2 regions of the Lysinibacillus sp. CD3-6 genome follow, and region 1 is predicted to be linked to the other one. Evidence: riboswitches for the same ligand, from Rfam matches in the RefSeq annotation. Region 1 holds a riboswitch; the other holds the start of a gene.
The links. Region 1 has a riboswitch for thiamine pyrophosphate ahead of thiC (phosphomethylpyrimidine synthase ThiC). Riboswitches for the same ligand answer to the same signal wherever they lie in the genome.
Positions count from the first base shown of each region.

Region 2: another riboswitch for thiamine pyrophosphate. It lies ahead of thiT (energy-coupled thiamine transporter ThiT); the one in region 1 lies ahead of thiC (phosphomethylpyrimidine synthase ThiC).

Region 1 is NZ_CP085880.1:220,086-227,882, reverse strand. Features, by position in the region: gene FH508_RS01040 (catalase) at 1-296, shown strand, start outside; gene FH508_RS01035 (methyl-accepting chemotaxis protein) at 709-2,394, shown strand; gene thiC (phosphomethylpyrimidine synthase ThiC) at 2,524-4,302, opposite strand; TPP riboswitch at 4,451-4,565, opposite strand; gene FH508_RS01025 (AEC family transporter) at 4,613-5,542, opposite strand; gene FH508_RS01020 (methyl-accepting chemotaxis protein) at 5,819-7,797, opposite strand, start outside.
Region 2 is NZ_CP085880.1:4,158,570-4,166,366, forward strand. Features, by position in the region: gene FH508_RS20695 (helix-turn-helix transcriptional regulator) at 1-640, opposite strand, end outside; gene FH508_RS20700 (class I SAM-dependent methyltransferase) at 782-1,531, shown strand; gene FH508_RS20705 (GNAT family N-acetyltransferase) at 1,797-2,387, opposite strand; gene FH508_RS20710 (polyphosphate kinase 2 family protein) at 2,501-3,325, opposite strand; gene FH508_RS20715 (hypothetical protein) at 3,532-4,245, shown strand; gene map (type I methionyl aminopeptidase) at 4,279-5,034, opposite strand; gene thiT (energy-coupled thiamine transporter ThiT) at 5,281-5,841, opposite strand; TPP riboswitch at 5,962-6,069, opposite strand; gene FH508_RS20730 (magnetosome magnetite crystal formation protein family) at 6,198-6,530, shown strand; gene FH508_RS23995 (hypothetical protein) at 6,562-6,684, shown strand; gene FH508_RS20735 (AAA family ATPase) at 6,791-7,797, opposite strand, start outside.

The DNA.
Region 1 (7,797 bases):
TTGATGGTCATGCTGATATCCACGACTTCCGTGAAGATGACAATAACTACTTCGAGCAACCAGGTAAATTGTTCCGTCTTTTATCTGCAGAAGAGCAACAACGCTTATTTGAAAATACTGCAAACGATATGGCAACTGTTGAAGAATTCATTAAACGTCGTCACATTCTACACTGCTACCTAGCTGATCCAGCTTACGGAGAAGGTGTAGCGAAAGCGATGGGTCTTTCATTAGACGGAATGAATCTTACAAATCCATATGTAAAACAAGAAGTAAAACAAGTAGCAAACATTTAATATTCCACTTTATTGATATCCAATATAGCTTGTCGTCGTCGGCAAGTAGACAAAAGGTACCGAGAAACAATATCTCGATGCCTTTTGTCATTTGTAGTTCTTTTTTATGCTAGTCCCTTTAAGATTTTCAATAATCTTTGTACTATTCCGTTACTATTCAGTTGATTGGAGCCAATTACTACAAATCGCACTGGAAGGTATCTCCCCCATTCACTGACAAAGTAACACAGTGGCATTCATCGTTTTAATTCACCTATAATTATTGTCCCTTTTAAATTGTAAATCCCCCATTGTCATATAGGTGTTTTTATCAACTTTATCGATAAATTCCACAAATATGTATTACACATATTTCTAAATAACCATATTGATATTTGACAACTACAACAAATTGAAATGGAGGAACATTTCCATGTCAATTCGAAAGAAACTATACATTGGATTTGGTACAATTATTCTCTTATTACTAACTATCTCCTCAATCTCTTACTATCAACTGAATCACATTAATAATTTAAATAAAGAGCTATTTGAGAACCGCGTTTATAAACTGATTCAAATCGATAAAATCCTTACCGCCGCTGCTTTGCAAGGAAACTATATTCGTTCATATATGCTCGAACCAGATGACGTAACAATACAAAAGCTTGAGGAACAGGAGCAACTAATCCAAGCTAAAATAACAGAGCTTGATAAAATATTTACTAGTGAAACGACACAAGAGCAAATGAAAATTATTAAAACGAACCAAGCCATTTTTGAAAAAGCAGCATTAGAGATTATTAATACATATAACCCAGATGATTTACAATCTGCTATCGACATTCTTAGGACAAGAGCACATCCTGCAAGAGAAGCAATACAACAGGCAGTCCATGATATTGCCCTTTACGAAGAACAACAAATACAAATAGTCCGTGCTGAGTTGTCCAATGCGGAGAACGTCAGCTCTGTTATCGTTCTAAGCATCTCCGTCATTTCGATTATTTTCTCCTTCATCGTTGTATTCTTTATGACACGAGCTATTACAATTCCAGTTAATAAACTAGCCACAGCGGCAAATGTAATTGCTACTGGAGATTTACGTCAAAAAAATATAGAAGTAAAAACAAAAGATGAAATTCGAAATTTAGCGAACTCATTTAATGTCATGAAATTTAATTTACGCTCGCTTATTAATAATGTTGCAAAAAATGTTGAGTATACTACTTCTAGCTCAGCAGAATTATCGGCAAGCACTGATGAAGTTTCTTTATCTTCTAGCGACATTGCAAAGCGTATACAATTGATGGCAAAGGACGGTAACCAAGCTGTCATTACAGGTCAGGAAACCTCTAGTGCCATGGACGAAACTGCTCGCGGTGTTCAACGCATCGCTGAAGCAACGCAAATGCTCCATTCGAAGGCAGTCGATACACAAAGTGTTGCAAATAACGGTGAGAAAATGTTACAAACAACTGAAAGTCAAATGATGGTTATTCAGCAATCCTCAGATAAGACGAATGAACTTATTAAACAGTTAAGTACACAATCAGCTGAAATTGAAAATATTACAAAAGTTATTACTGATATTACCGATCAAACTAACCTACTCGCCCTTAATGCAGCCATCGAAGCTGCACGAGCAGGCGAACACGGGCAAGGCTTTGCAGTCGTAGCTGATGAAGTACGTAAGCTTGCTGAAGAGTCCAAAATATCCGCTAACCAAATTATCAATTTAACTACAAATATTCAGCAAAACACAAGAGAAGTAGAGAAGGCAGTGGGCGTAACAGTGCAAAAAGTTGATGAAGGCGTTACTTACATTCATGATGCCCAAACGGCTTTTAATAAAATAATGGACGCCATTGAACATATGGCATATGAAATCGAAGACGTTTCCGCTTCCACACAGCAAATTTCTGCAGCTACAGAGGAGGTTGCTGCATCAGTTAACGAAATGTCATCCGTGGCAAAAAATGCGGCCCAGCAATCTGAATTAATAGCTGCTGCCATTCAAGAGCAGGCAGCAATCATTCAAGAGGTTAACGATGTTGCGAAATCATTAAGTGATGAGGCAATAACCCTTCAAGAAGAGATCAATAAATTTAAAGTCTAAAAGCAGGCAAAAAAGAAAAAGTGTTAGATTGATTGCCATCAATCTAACACTTTTTTGCCGTAAAAATGGTTATCCGCTCCGATGAATACTTTTCGCTTCAACTACCGTGCTCTAGTTTCTAGTTCTTTATCACTGATATAGTCTGCTCCCAGCGTCTTGAAATTCTTTTGCCTTTTCCTGCATCCCTTGATGAATAGCTTCTGTCGTATTTAAATCTTTTTCTTTCGCATAGTTACGAATATCTTGAGAAATTCTCATACTGCAAAACTTAGGACCACACATCGAGCAAAAATGTGCCGTTTTTGCTCCTTCTGCTGGTAAAGTCTCATCATGATATTCTACAGCTCGCTCTGGATCTAACGATAAATTAAATTGATCACGCCAACGAAACTCAAAGCGAGCCTTTGAAAGAGCGTCATCTCGCTGCTGGGCACCAGGATGACCTTTAGCTAAATCCGCTGCATGTGCCGCAATTTTATATGTGATAACACCTACACGAACATCTTCTCTATTTGGTAACCCTAAATGTTCCTTCGGTGTTACATAGCACAGCATGGCTGTTCCAAACCAGCCAATCATTGCAGCACCAATTGCTGACGTAATGTGATCATAGCCAGGCGCAATATCTGTTGTGAGAGGACCCAATGTATAAAACGGTGCTTCTTTACAAACTTCCAATTGCTTGTCCATATTTTCCTTAATAAGATGCATTGGCACATGCCCAGGTCCCTCTACCATCACTTGTACATCGTGCTTCCACGCAATTTGCGTTAACTCCCCTAGCGTTTCAAGCTCTGCGAACTGCGCCTCGTCATTGGCATCTGCAATTGAGCCAGGTCGTAAACCATCCCCTAATGAAAAGGCTACATCATATGTTTTCATAATGTCACAAATCTCTTCAAAATGAGTATATAAGAAGTTTTCTTGATGATGGAATAGACACCACTGTGCCATAATCGAGCCTCCCCGCGATACAATGCCCGTTACACGATTAGCTGTAAGCGGTACATAGCGCAGCAACACACCTGCGTGAATCGTGAAGTAATCAACCCCTTGTTCAGCCTGCTCGATTAGCGTGTCCCGATACACCTCCCACGTTAAATCCTCGGCAACGCCATTTACCTTTTCAAGCGCCTGATAAATGGGTACTGTTCCAACAGGCACAGCGGCATTCCGAATAATCCATTCACGAGTTGTATGAATGTGCTTACCAGTAGATAAATCCATAATATTATCAGCACCCCATCGTGTTGCCCATGTCATTTTTTCAACTTCCTCAGCGATGGATGAGGTTACTGCTGAATTCCCAATATTAGCGTTAATTTTTACATGGAAGTTACGACCGATAATCATCGGTTCTGCCTCTGGATGATTGATATTAGATGGCATGATAGCACGGCCCGCAGCAATTTCCGCACGAACAAATTCAGGTTTTAAATTTTCACGAATCGCCACAAATTCCATTTCTGGAGTAATAATTCCTTGTCTTGCATAATGCAGTTGAGTCACATTGCGGCCTTTTTTCGCACGTAAAGGTTTGCGAGAAAGGTTCGGAAAAACATTTTCCTTTATGCGCGGGTCATCCGCGTTGCGGAAGCCATTATCCTCAGGCTTAATGGTACGTCCCTCGTACTCCTCTACATCGCCCCGTTCTTTAATCCACGCACTACGCAAAGCTGGCAAACCTTTTGTTATATCCACTTTGTAAGTAGGATCTGTATAAGGGCCACTCGTATCATATACCCTTACTGGTGCATTCTCCTCTTCACCAAAGCTACCTGTTGTGGGGCTTAGCTTAATTTCACGCATTGGCACTAAAATATCTGGTCGTGTTCCTTCTAAATATACTTTTTTACTCCCGTCAAAGCTTGTCATAATGTTCATGTTTTTTTCGCTAACTGTTGTCATTTACTATTCCGCTCCCTTTTTCGTAAATTATGAAAAGGACCGAATCTAGCCCACTCCAACAAGTAGCATTACAAACAAAAAGCCGAATCCAAAAAATATTGGATCCGGCTGTACATGTAAGGTTACATTTATCGCAAAGTATAAGGAGTGCGAAGTTCATTAACTTTCCCACGCTGGTATGAGCCAGATCAGGTCCAAAGGGTCAAGAAACCTCAATGCGTTTCCCTCTCAGCCCGACTCATCGGACTCCCCTAGTTAAGCTATTCAGTTTGATGCTAGTGTAACAGATATTCCTAATAGATGGAAGTCATTAAGTAAAAAGCATTTCTGCCAAATAAATTACAATTGTTACTGTAATACAGCTAACAATCGTCGAAAAAAGCACTGTTTGTGCAGCGGTTTCTGACCCTAAATCATATTCAAGCGCTAAACTCGAGCTATTACGCGACGTTGGGAATGCACTTGCAATAAAGAGCGATTGGGCCACAACACCCTCTAAGCCGAGAACAAAAATTATAAGTAATGCAACGGCAGGTCCTACTACTAAACGTGTAAAACAGCTGACAAACACAGTTTTATTGAACATTGATTTAATTTCAAGCTGAGATAGCTGTGCACCAAGCGTAATAAGAGCAACAGCGATAAATCCATCAGCAACGTGGTCAATTGGAATACGAATAAATTGGGGAATGCCAATATTAAAGAAATTCATTGCTACACCTATAATGAGCGCATGAATAATCGGCATTTTTAGAAAGTCCTTCACAATGGCCATGCCTGACTTTGTTGAAGAAATTAAATTATATAAACCATATGTATAGGTCGTTACATTTTGAAAAATAACGAGAATAACTTGAATTGCCACCCCAATTGGTTGTGTCACAAAAATCATTTGTGCCACTGGAATACCATAGTTGCCAGAGTTAATAAGGACAACACTATTTTTAAATACAGCTGCCTCGGTTTTCTTTAAGCCTAGTCCCTTAGCTATAAAGTGACCAAGCAACATCTGACTCCCAATAAAAAGCACAATAAATAGCGCCACTTCACCTAGCACCGATAGTTCCACACTTGTTTCATATAAATTTACAAACACAGCTGCTGGCATAAAACAATATGTAATAAGCTGAGATAGTGCTTTTAAGTTAAATTGAAATTTCTTTTGTAAAAACGCACCAAGTACAAGCAACACCAAAATAGGTGCAACAATTTTAAAGAAAATCATACCGAGATACATCATGTGAGGCGACCCCCTTTCATCTTTCTATAGTAAAACTGTTCGCAAACTAGGTCAATGCCACTCTCGGCTCAAGCTGTTGCTATAAAAAGAGGCTGTCCTTAGAAAAGGACAGCCTCAATCTCAACTTATCTACAAAGGATATTAAAGAAGTTTTATCGGCGATTTCCCACAGGGTATCGGCGATTTCCGAAGAAGTATCGGCGATTCCTCCACGTCTATCGGCGATTTCCATGATTTTATCGGCGATTCCTACTACCTACTACAATTTAAAAATCATTAAGCAAGTTTAAATCGGTTCACGACTTCTTGTAGTTCTTTAGAGATTTGGTTCATATTATTAATAGATTCTGCAACCTTTTGCATTTCTGCCTGTTGATCCACAGCAGATGCACTTACTTGCTCTGCAGAAGCCGCAGTTTCCTCTGAAACGGCAGAAATACTTTGAATTGCTGTAATTGCCTGATCTTTTTGCTCTAGCATTTGTGAAAGGTTTGATAATAACTCATTAATTGACGTTGCAATAGAATGAGAAAGCTCATTATTATCTTTAAAAGCTAGCTCTGTATTTTGCACTGATTCATTTTGAGCTTGCATTAAATCTGCATTTGAAGCGATAACAGACACCGTTTGATTTGCGTCTTCTAGAATGCTAGTTACAGTTTTCTTAATAATCTCTGTTTCGTTTTTAGACTGTTCCGCTAGTTTACGAACTTCTTCTGCTACAACTGCAAAGCCTTTTCCATGCTCTCCCGCACGAGCAGCCTCAATACTTGCATTTAATGCTAATAAGTTAGTTTGCTCCGTTATTCCTTGAATAGAGACAATAATTTGGTTGATATTTCTGATGTTACTAGATAAGGATTCCATCTGACCTTGAATACGGACATTCATTTCGTTCGTTTCAGCATTTCGGTCACGTAAACTTTCAACTTCTTTCATGCCCTGCTCTGTAGAAGCTTTTGTTTTTATCGACAGTGCATCCATTTGCTTGGAAAGCATTGTTATTGCGTCAATTTGCTCAGATAAATCAATCATTCGATAATTCGTTTCTTCCGTATCCTCTGATTGTTTCGAAGCACCTTGCGCAATTTCATTGATAGCTACAGATACTTCCTGATTAGAGGCGACAATTTCATTAAATGCTTCATTCACATTATGTGATGATTGATTAAGTATTGTAGAAGAATTTAGCACTGTATGTATAGCATCATTCGTTTTGTCCAGCATATTATTATAGGCTAATGCAACAGCACCAATTTCATCTGATTTGATATGTTTTTCGTCTATTTTTTTCGTTAAATCGCCTTCTGCAGCCGTTTCAATGGATGCTCGTAAAACTTTCAAAGGCTTTAACTGTTTAAAGATAAACATCGCACTGGCAGCAGCCATTAAAACAACCATAATTATTGCAGCTACAATCGTAACGATGAGAACTTTATTATACGTTTCTAATATTTTCGTTTTAGGTAAAACTAATTGTACGGTCCATACTTCATCGATATTTTCTAACTTCATTGGAGCAAAGGCGTTATATGATTTTTCGCCAAGTTGCTTGGAATCTACATAAAGACTATCTGCTACACCATTGTCCATGGACTGTTTAACAGTTTTCCAATCAATAGCGTCCTGCATATTGGTCCCATCTAACTTTTCGTTAATACTATTAACTGTTAACATACCTTGATCTGTAATTATGCCTGCGTAACCACCTTCAGGCTCAATAGAATTGGCTAATTCCTTTAAAAAATCGATAGATAAAGTGGCCGATAAAACACCGAAATATGTACCTTTACTATTAACTAGTGGTACTGCAATAGTCGTCATTGAAATGGTATTACCATTTACATTAAATTCATACGGTTCCGTTAAAATCGCACGACCTTCTTCTTTTGGGATTCGATACCATTCAGCACCATTTTTTTCATCAAGCCCAACTACAGGATTAATAATAGTTTGGTCTTTCCCTCTTGTTAAATAAGGTATAAAGCGATTTTGTTGGTCAACTAAAGCAGTGTCTACAGTTGGCGCAATTTTCACTGTGTTATTTTCTAAAATAGCCCCTACACCTAGTAAATCCTTATTGTCGTCTAGGTTATTTTGTAATATATCCATTACATCCTCTGTCGATAGTTCACCCTTGCCTTGCATTGTTTGAACAATTCGTTTTGTCGTTTGTAATGTATCATTTACTTTCTTAAACCGCTCGCTCATATTTGCTGCTGATAGTTCTGCATTTTGCAGCGTTGCGTCTTCTG
Region 2 (7,797 bases), 870 kb from region 1:
GAGCAATAACCTTTTGAATGTAATTTTCTACGGAATCATGGTGTCCATAAGCTCGCTCGTTTATAAATGCTTTACTAAAAACTTGTGTTGTAGTAGCGTTTACACACATAGCTTCGTTAAATGGAGCGTAATCACAATCTTCCATTAGCCTATTATTCTTAAATTCCTCATACATCATTTGTCCGTTCAAAATGTTAAGTACGTCCCTCTCAAATAACTCCTTATTCGTATTTTGTAACCTTTCTATTTCAGTTGTTTGATTACTATGCATTTCACACCATTTCCCGTCTTTATTCATAGTAAGTTTAACAATGGACTGAACAGGCATTTTGTTAAGTTGATATTCTTTAGGATTGATTCCAAAAATAGCTTTAAATGCTCTGCTATATGCTTCCTGTGAAGAATAATCGTACTCAAAGGCGATGTCCACTATTCTCCTGTTCATCGCCAAATCTTCTGTAGATAAATACAATCTTCTAAGATGAATATACCGTCGTATACTAATACCTGTTACTTGGTGAAATTTAAAAGAGCAATAGTAAGGCGAATAGCCCATGAAATTAGCAAGTTTATTCAAAGAGAATTGATTTTTTAAATTACCTTCAATCCACTCAATCATCAATTGGATCTGTTCATCCATTTGTCTCACCCCCAAATAAAATTATAAATAGCATCCATTTCTTTTATATGATATTTCTTGTGTTTTTTTAAAATACTTTCAACTAAATTATGTATAATATTTCTATAAATAGAAAAATAAATAATTTCATAGGAGGAACATATGCAATCCTATCATTCTATTTCAGCAGAAGTTTATAACCTTGATAAACCAACTGGAAGTTCTTTTGGAGATGTTGAATACTATAGCGAAAGACTTTCTCAGGTAAAAGGAAAAATATTAGAGCCAGCCGTTGGAACGGGGCGTATTTTAATTCCATTACTTGAGCAAGGGTTGTCAATCGAAGGGTTTGATTTATCTGAAGAAATGTTAACTTACTGTCGAGACAATTTAACACTGGCAAATAAAGAAGCAAACATCTTTCTAGCCGATATGGAGACCTTTCAGTCAGAATCCCATTATGAAGCAATTATTCTCCCTGCAGGAACATTTTTGTTAATTGATGATGATGACAAAGCTATGCATATACTAGCTAATTTTTATCATCATTTAAAACCAAATGGCAGATTAATAGTCGATTTATTTTTACAACCAGAATTTAGCGAAGGTAGCTCTCATTATCGAACGTTTACAAACAAACAAGGTGAATTGATTACATTACAAATAACACAATCTGAAATGAATCATATCAAACAAACGACTACTTCCCATCATCGCTATGATAAATGGAAAGATGGTACCTGTATCGACAGCGAATTTGAAATCTTCACATTGAAATGGTATGGGATCAATGAATTTAAAAGGCTTTTAATGCAAATTGGCTTTAAAGATATCATTATCTCAGCAGACTATTGCTATCAGCAATACCCAACAAATCGAAATCAAGTCATTACATTCGAAGCTGTTAAATGAATGGTCGATGAGCCAAATGAGCATGTGTTCTTTGAACTTATTAAAGAATGAGTAGTTGACAGCGAAGGCGGCCTGCGGGAACGCACAAAACGTAAGACGCAACAAACCGCGCGTTAGCGATGGTTGCGGCTTACGCTGTGCCCGCGGAAAGCGCCCGCCGTAGCGCACAACAATGGCATAGAAAAAAGTGTTAGACTGCCATCAATCTAACACTTTTTACTCTTTTGTCCCGAACACATTTCACTTTTTATAGCTTATATCGTATTTATACTGTTGGCTCTAAGCGGGCATACATATAGTGATCTACCCATTGACCGTTAATATACAATAATTTTCTTAACAAACCTTCTTGTTGAAAACCTGATTTTTCTAAGACCCGAATAGATGCACTATTTTCAGTTGATACATATGCCTCTACTCGATGTAACCCAATTTGTTCAAAGGCAAATTGTACAACTAATTCTACAGCTTCTGAAACGATCCCTTTCCCAACATAGATTTCATCCATTGCATAGCCAACAAATGCACTCGAATACGGTAAACGCTTGATAGCATACAACGAAATATGCCCAATTAAATTATTTGTACCGAGCTCATAAATACCAAAAGTAAATTCTCTCTTCGAGTTCATTAAATATAAACTTTCTTGAATTTTTTTATATTGTGCTTCAACTGTATAGTATTCAGGACGCTGTAACGGTTCATATGTAGACCAAAAATATTTATTTCGACTTACTAGACCCATTAAGCTTTGTGCATCTTTTTCTTGGAATGTGCGAACGTAGCATTTTCTTCCTTGAATCGATACCACATTTCCACCCTTTTTCCTTAATAAATTCCAAATTTTAAGCACCATTTCTCCCCCACAAGCCTTCCGATAAATGTAAATACATATTCATTGTATGTAAAAAAAGATGCTGCTACAACTAAAACAGTCTTGTCTTGTTATCACAGCACTAATCAATTTATTTACTTGTTTTTACTTGTTCTTTTAGAATGTATTTGTAATTCAATACTGGAAGATTCTTCATCCTCTAAATGGGACTTATCCAATACATTTGATAGATGTAGACCTCTTTTTTGTGCCTCGCGTTCAATATGTGCAAGTGTTTCTTGTAGCACCTGTACTCGCGCATGTTTTTTATCGTTTCCTGCCACCAAAATCCAAGGAGCGTTTTTCTTATCTGTTTTAGCAAACATTTCATTTGCCGCTTCTATATACTCAGGAGATTTCTCACGATTTCTCCAGTCTTCATCCGTTAACTTCCATGATTTATATGGATCCTGCGCGCGCTCATTAAAACGCTTCAACTGCTCTTCATCTGAAACATGTAACCAAAACTTTATAATAATGTAGTCTCCCGCAGTTAAAATCTTTTCAAAGTTGTTAATCTCTTCATATGCACGAGACCATTCATCCTTAGTTGCAAATCCTTCAATACGCTCTACGAGCACTCGTCCATACCAAGAACGATCGAATATAGCGATTTGTCCATGCTGTGGTAACTTTCTCCAAAAGCGTTGCAAGTAGTTATAGCGTAGTTCGTGAGGCTGTGGAGCTGAAATTGGATGGACTATATAACCTCTTGGGTCTACACGTTCAATCAGACGTTTAATAGCACCACCCTTACCCGCTGCATCCATTCCTTCAAATACTAGAATAAGTCCGATTTTATTGTTTAGTAAAAATTGCTGTGCATTTAACATTTCATATTGAAGTACTTTTAATTTCTTTTTATACAGTTTTTTGTCTAGTTCAATCGATAGGTCAAGATTTTTAAGATTTTGGGCCATAAAAATTTCACTCCTTCAAATTGGTTATTTCTATTGTACTAAAGAAATATTTGGATGCATATTCAAATGGTAAATTGTAGTTTTTTTAAAGCAAATTCATTGATACATTGTAAGGGTTTTCCGCTATAATGAAATAGATATTATGTGACAGTCATATACTTATTTGTCTTTTCCCTATACAATTTAACACGAAGGGAGAGGAAGCCTTGCCTAAGATTATTTTAATGACAATAACCTTTATTGTCTCACTCATCCTAACCTTTTCATCCTATTTTATAAAAATAAATGGTCAATCTTCGTTAGAAATCTCAAATCGTTTTCCCGTAATGTTTGCACCTATTAATATTAGTTATATGATATGGATATTAATTTACATTTTACTTGCTTATTGGTTAGTTATGAATTTTCAAAAGACATCTATTAAACAGACTGTTCTCTTTAGCAATGTTTGCATATTACAGGCGCTCTCTATTTTATTTTGGCATTATGAATTATTCATAGTCTTTATTTGCTGCTCTGTCATATTAGTATTGTACTTATTTTTACTTTATAGTACTTATCCGTATACAAATAATACTTTATCTGGCCGACTACCCATATCACTTTATTTTGCCTGGTCTACATTTATCATGATGACAAATGCAAGTTTTACATTAACATCTTATGGATGGCATGGTTTTGGACTTAGCAACCCACTTTGGGCAGTTATTTTACTGTCAATCAGTGTAGCTATCGCCTTACATATTCGTTACCATTATTACGACATTGTCTATCCTAGCGTGTTTATTTGGGCATTTATTGGTATTGCGCTCCATAATCATCTTGATGAATTACTTGTGACGACAGCGGCATTATTTTTATGTGGTGTCCTAATTGTTGGTATCCTATTTGTTAAAAAAAAAGCAGCTTACCGAAAATAAATCGGTAAACTGCTTTTTCATCTAGCCTTTATTTTATGCTTCATCTAACGAAGTTAAAATGATTGGTTTGTCTTTTGTAACAATAATAGAATGCTCAATTTGGGCAACTAATGATTTGTCAGGTGTAACGAATGTCCAGCCATCACCAGCTTCAACAATATGTTCTGCCTTCGCTGATATAAACGGCTCAACAGCTAGCACCATTCCTTCTTTCATAATTGTTGAATCCCAAGCATCGTAATAATTTAAAATATGGTTTGGCTCATCATGCAATGAACGCCCTAAACCATGACCTGTTAAATTCATAATGACAGTTAAATCGTTTGCATAAGCTTCACGCTCTACAGCTTTCCCAATTTGGTTTAATTTAGAACCAGCTTTTACTTTTGTCATAGCGCGGTCAAAGGCACTTTTTGCTACGCGGCAAAGTTTTTCCTTATCTTCGTACCCTTCACCTACTACAAATGAAATACCTGTATCTGCAAAATAGCCATTTAGAGAACCTGATACGTCAATATTGACAATATCCCCTTCTTTAATAACTCGTTGTCCTGGAATACCATGGGCAACTTCCTCATTCACACTAATACATGTGTATCCTGGGAAATCATATTCACCTTTAGGACCAGAAATAGCTCCTGCTTCAGCAAACATACGGCCTGCAATTTCATCTAATTCAAGTGTTGTCACACCAGGTTTTGTAGCTACTTTCATTGCCTCACGAATTTCTGCACAAATGCGACCAATTTTTTTAAAGGCTTCAATTTCTTCTTGCGTTTTTACAATCATTTATAACGTCCCTTTCATCTAATATCTATTCATTAATATAACATAACTTTATATGTCCATAACGCCAAACGCTTTAATTATTCTATGCTAACATTATTTCATAAGTACCAGACAAGTAAAAAACAGACCCTTTTAGAAGTTCTGGTACTAACAACAGCGACCCAATTGTCTTGAAATATAAAAAAAAATAGCACACTAAGTTACACTTAGCATACTATTTTCACTTTTGGGACAGTCTTATCGTGTTTATGATTTTCGTTGCATTAATTGGGGTGCAGCTGTAAATAATATCACACCAACGATCGCTGTTAATATTGTTGCTGGAAGCATGTATGTTCCATTGTATATGATTGAATAAATCCATGCGTTTTGCTCGCCTGCATATTCTGCAAAAAATACAGCCCCTGCAATTGTATGGGCTAAATAACGTAGGAAACCTGCTAATACTGTACCGATTACAATGTAAAGGGCCATTTTCTTTTTGTTCAAAGCGGCTGTCGCTTTAAATATAGGTCCACGTACTACTGCCGCTAAACCAACGACCGTAAATGCTACACCGTAATCTAGTAAGCCTTGTAGCCAATGCACAATATAAGCGCCAAACATCGTTTGCATAACTCCAATTAGTAAACCTGTTGTTAGTCCAGCTAAGAGCCCCCAACGTAATGCCATTAAGATGATCGGTATCATTACTAGGCTTACGGAGCCACCTTGCGCCCATACTTTAAAAGAAACTTGATCGAGTACAAGTCCTAGCGCTGCAAAAATTGCAATTTCCATCAACATGAGTAATCTTTTTTTGTCCATTTTATTATTCTCTCCTTTGTTCCGATGTAGGATACAAGAGCAGGAATAGAAATCTTTTTGATATGCATGTCAACTGGCATAAAAAAACGATGCCAGGACAGAGCCTCACATCGTAAAAGTGTCGGTTTCTATCCACATCCCTACGCAAGCGTTAACTTACAGGTTCGAAGAGTAAAGGCATTACGTGCCCAGTCTCAGCTGACATCATCAGCTCCCCTTGTGGTCGTTACATCTTATTATTTTGTTGAACATCCTCATTGTACGTAAACCCTTATGCAATTACAACCTTTTCCACATTAATTTTTTTGAAACTTTCGCGTTTTCTATGCGTAAATAATTTAAAAGGAGGGACTACTATGGAGAATCAAAAAATTTTATCTGCCTTTAGTTATCTCAGTATTTTTTTTGCACCATTTATCGTTCCAGTAATCGTTTATTTTGTATCAAAAGATAGTGATGTCAAGAGACATTCCATTAGAGCACTTATATCTCACTTAATACCATTTATCTTCGGTATCATTTTCTTTATCGTCTTTGTATTTTCTACAATATCATTGAACACGTTTGATCCTTCTTCTAATGGGAATACATTTATTATCATATGGTTTGTATCTTTTGGCATTTATTTACTAGTTTCATTAGGCATTGTCATTTGGAATATTGTTCAAGCTGTACGAGTTATTCGTTAAAAATTTTTAGTATTAAGGAGCTGTCGTATTCATGAAAGTATCGAAGGTAGTTAAAACTGCAATAAAATTAGCGCCCATCGTTATTCCGATTGTCAAAAAAGTGGTCGCAGCAAAAAAAGGAACAACACCTAACGTAACGACACACAAAAAATAATAGCCAATGGGCTCCTATAACGTAAAAACCCACATCGCTTTCCAGTAGGCACAATGTAAGCCGCAGGAGTCTTCGTGGGTTTTTACTATGTTTGAGTGCCTGGCACTTATTTTACTTCAAAATGGGTTGTGCTATGTCCGCTCAACGTTTTTTCGACGTGTAATACTGCAGGCATTGCAGCTTTCAACTCAGCTACATGTGAAATAACGCCAATCATTCTTCCAGAGTCTTGTAAATCAATTAGCGTGTCAATTGCTTTATTTAACGCTTCCTCATCTAATGAACCGAAGCCCTCGTCGATAAACATTGTTTCGATACGAATATTACCTTGGAAGCTTTGAATTACATCCGCCATACCTAATGCAAGACTTAATGATGCATTAAACTTCTCCCCACCTGATAATGTTTTAACATCTCTTAATTGGTCTGTGTACGCATCATAGACATCCAAGCCAAGTCCACTTTGCTTCGCATGCTTCTCTAATCGATCTGAACGGCGCAATTCAAACTGTCCATTGGATAAGTGGAATAATCGGATATTTGCTGCTGCAGTGATTTTATCTAAATAATTAATTTGAATATATCGCTCAAAGGAAAGTTTTTTCGGATTTTGGCCATTCAACACTGTGTAAAGCTCTTTTACACGTCCTGCCTCTTGTTCAAGTACACGTATTTCCTTTGCAGTATCCTCTACTTTAACAATAAAATCAGCACATGCCTTTGCATAGCTTTGCGTCTGTTGCAAAGTTTTAAATGCTTCCTCATATGTGGCACGGAGCATCTCAAGCTTTTCCTCTAATTCCTCTAGATTTTGCTTTTCTTTTCCTTCAAGATGCTTTGCTCCATCTGCAATTTGTTGCTGTAAGGAATGTGATTGTAAGGCATAATCACGACATGCTTTCCGTAAGTCTTCGATTTCACTATCACTTCGCTTTGCAGCAGCGTATTCTTCATAGGCTGCAAACCCCACATCTTTCATGCTTACTAAAAACTGTTCACGCTTTTCATTCAGTTTATTTAGCAATTCCTCATAGGCTGTTTTTGCAAGTTCTTCTGTCATAGAAGCCTTATTTGTTGCTTCCTTAGTCGCCTGTAAATTTTGCTGAATCGCGT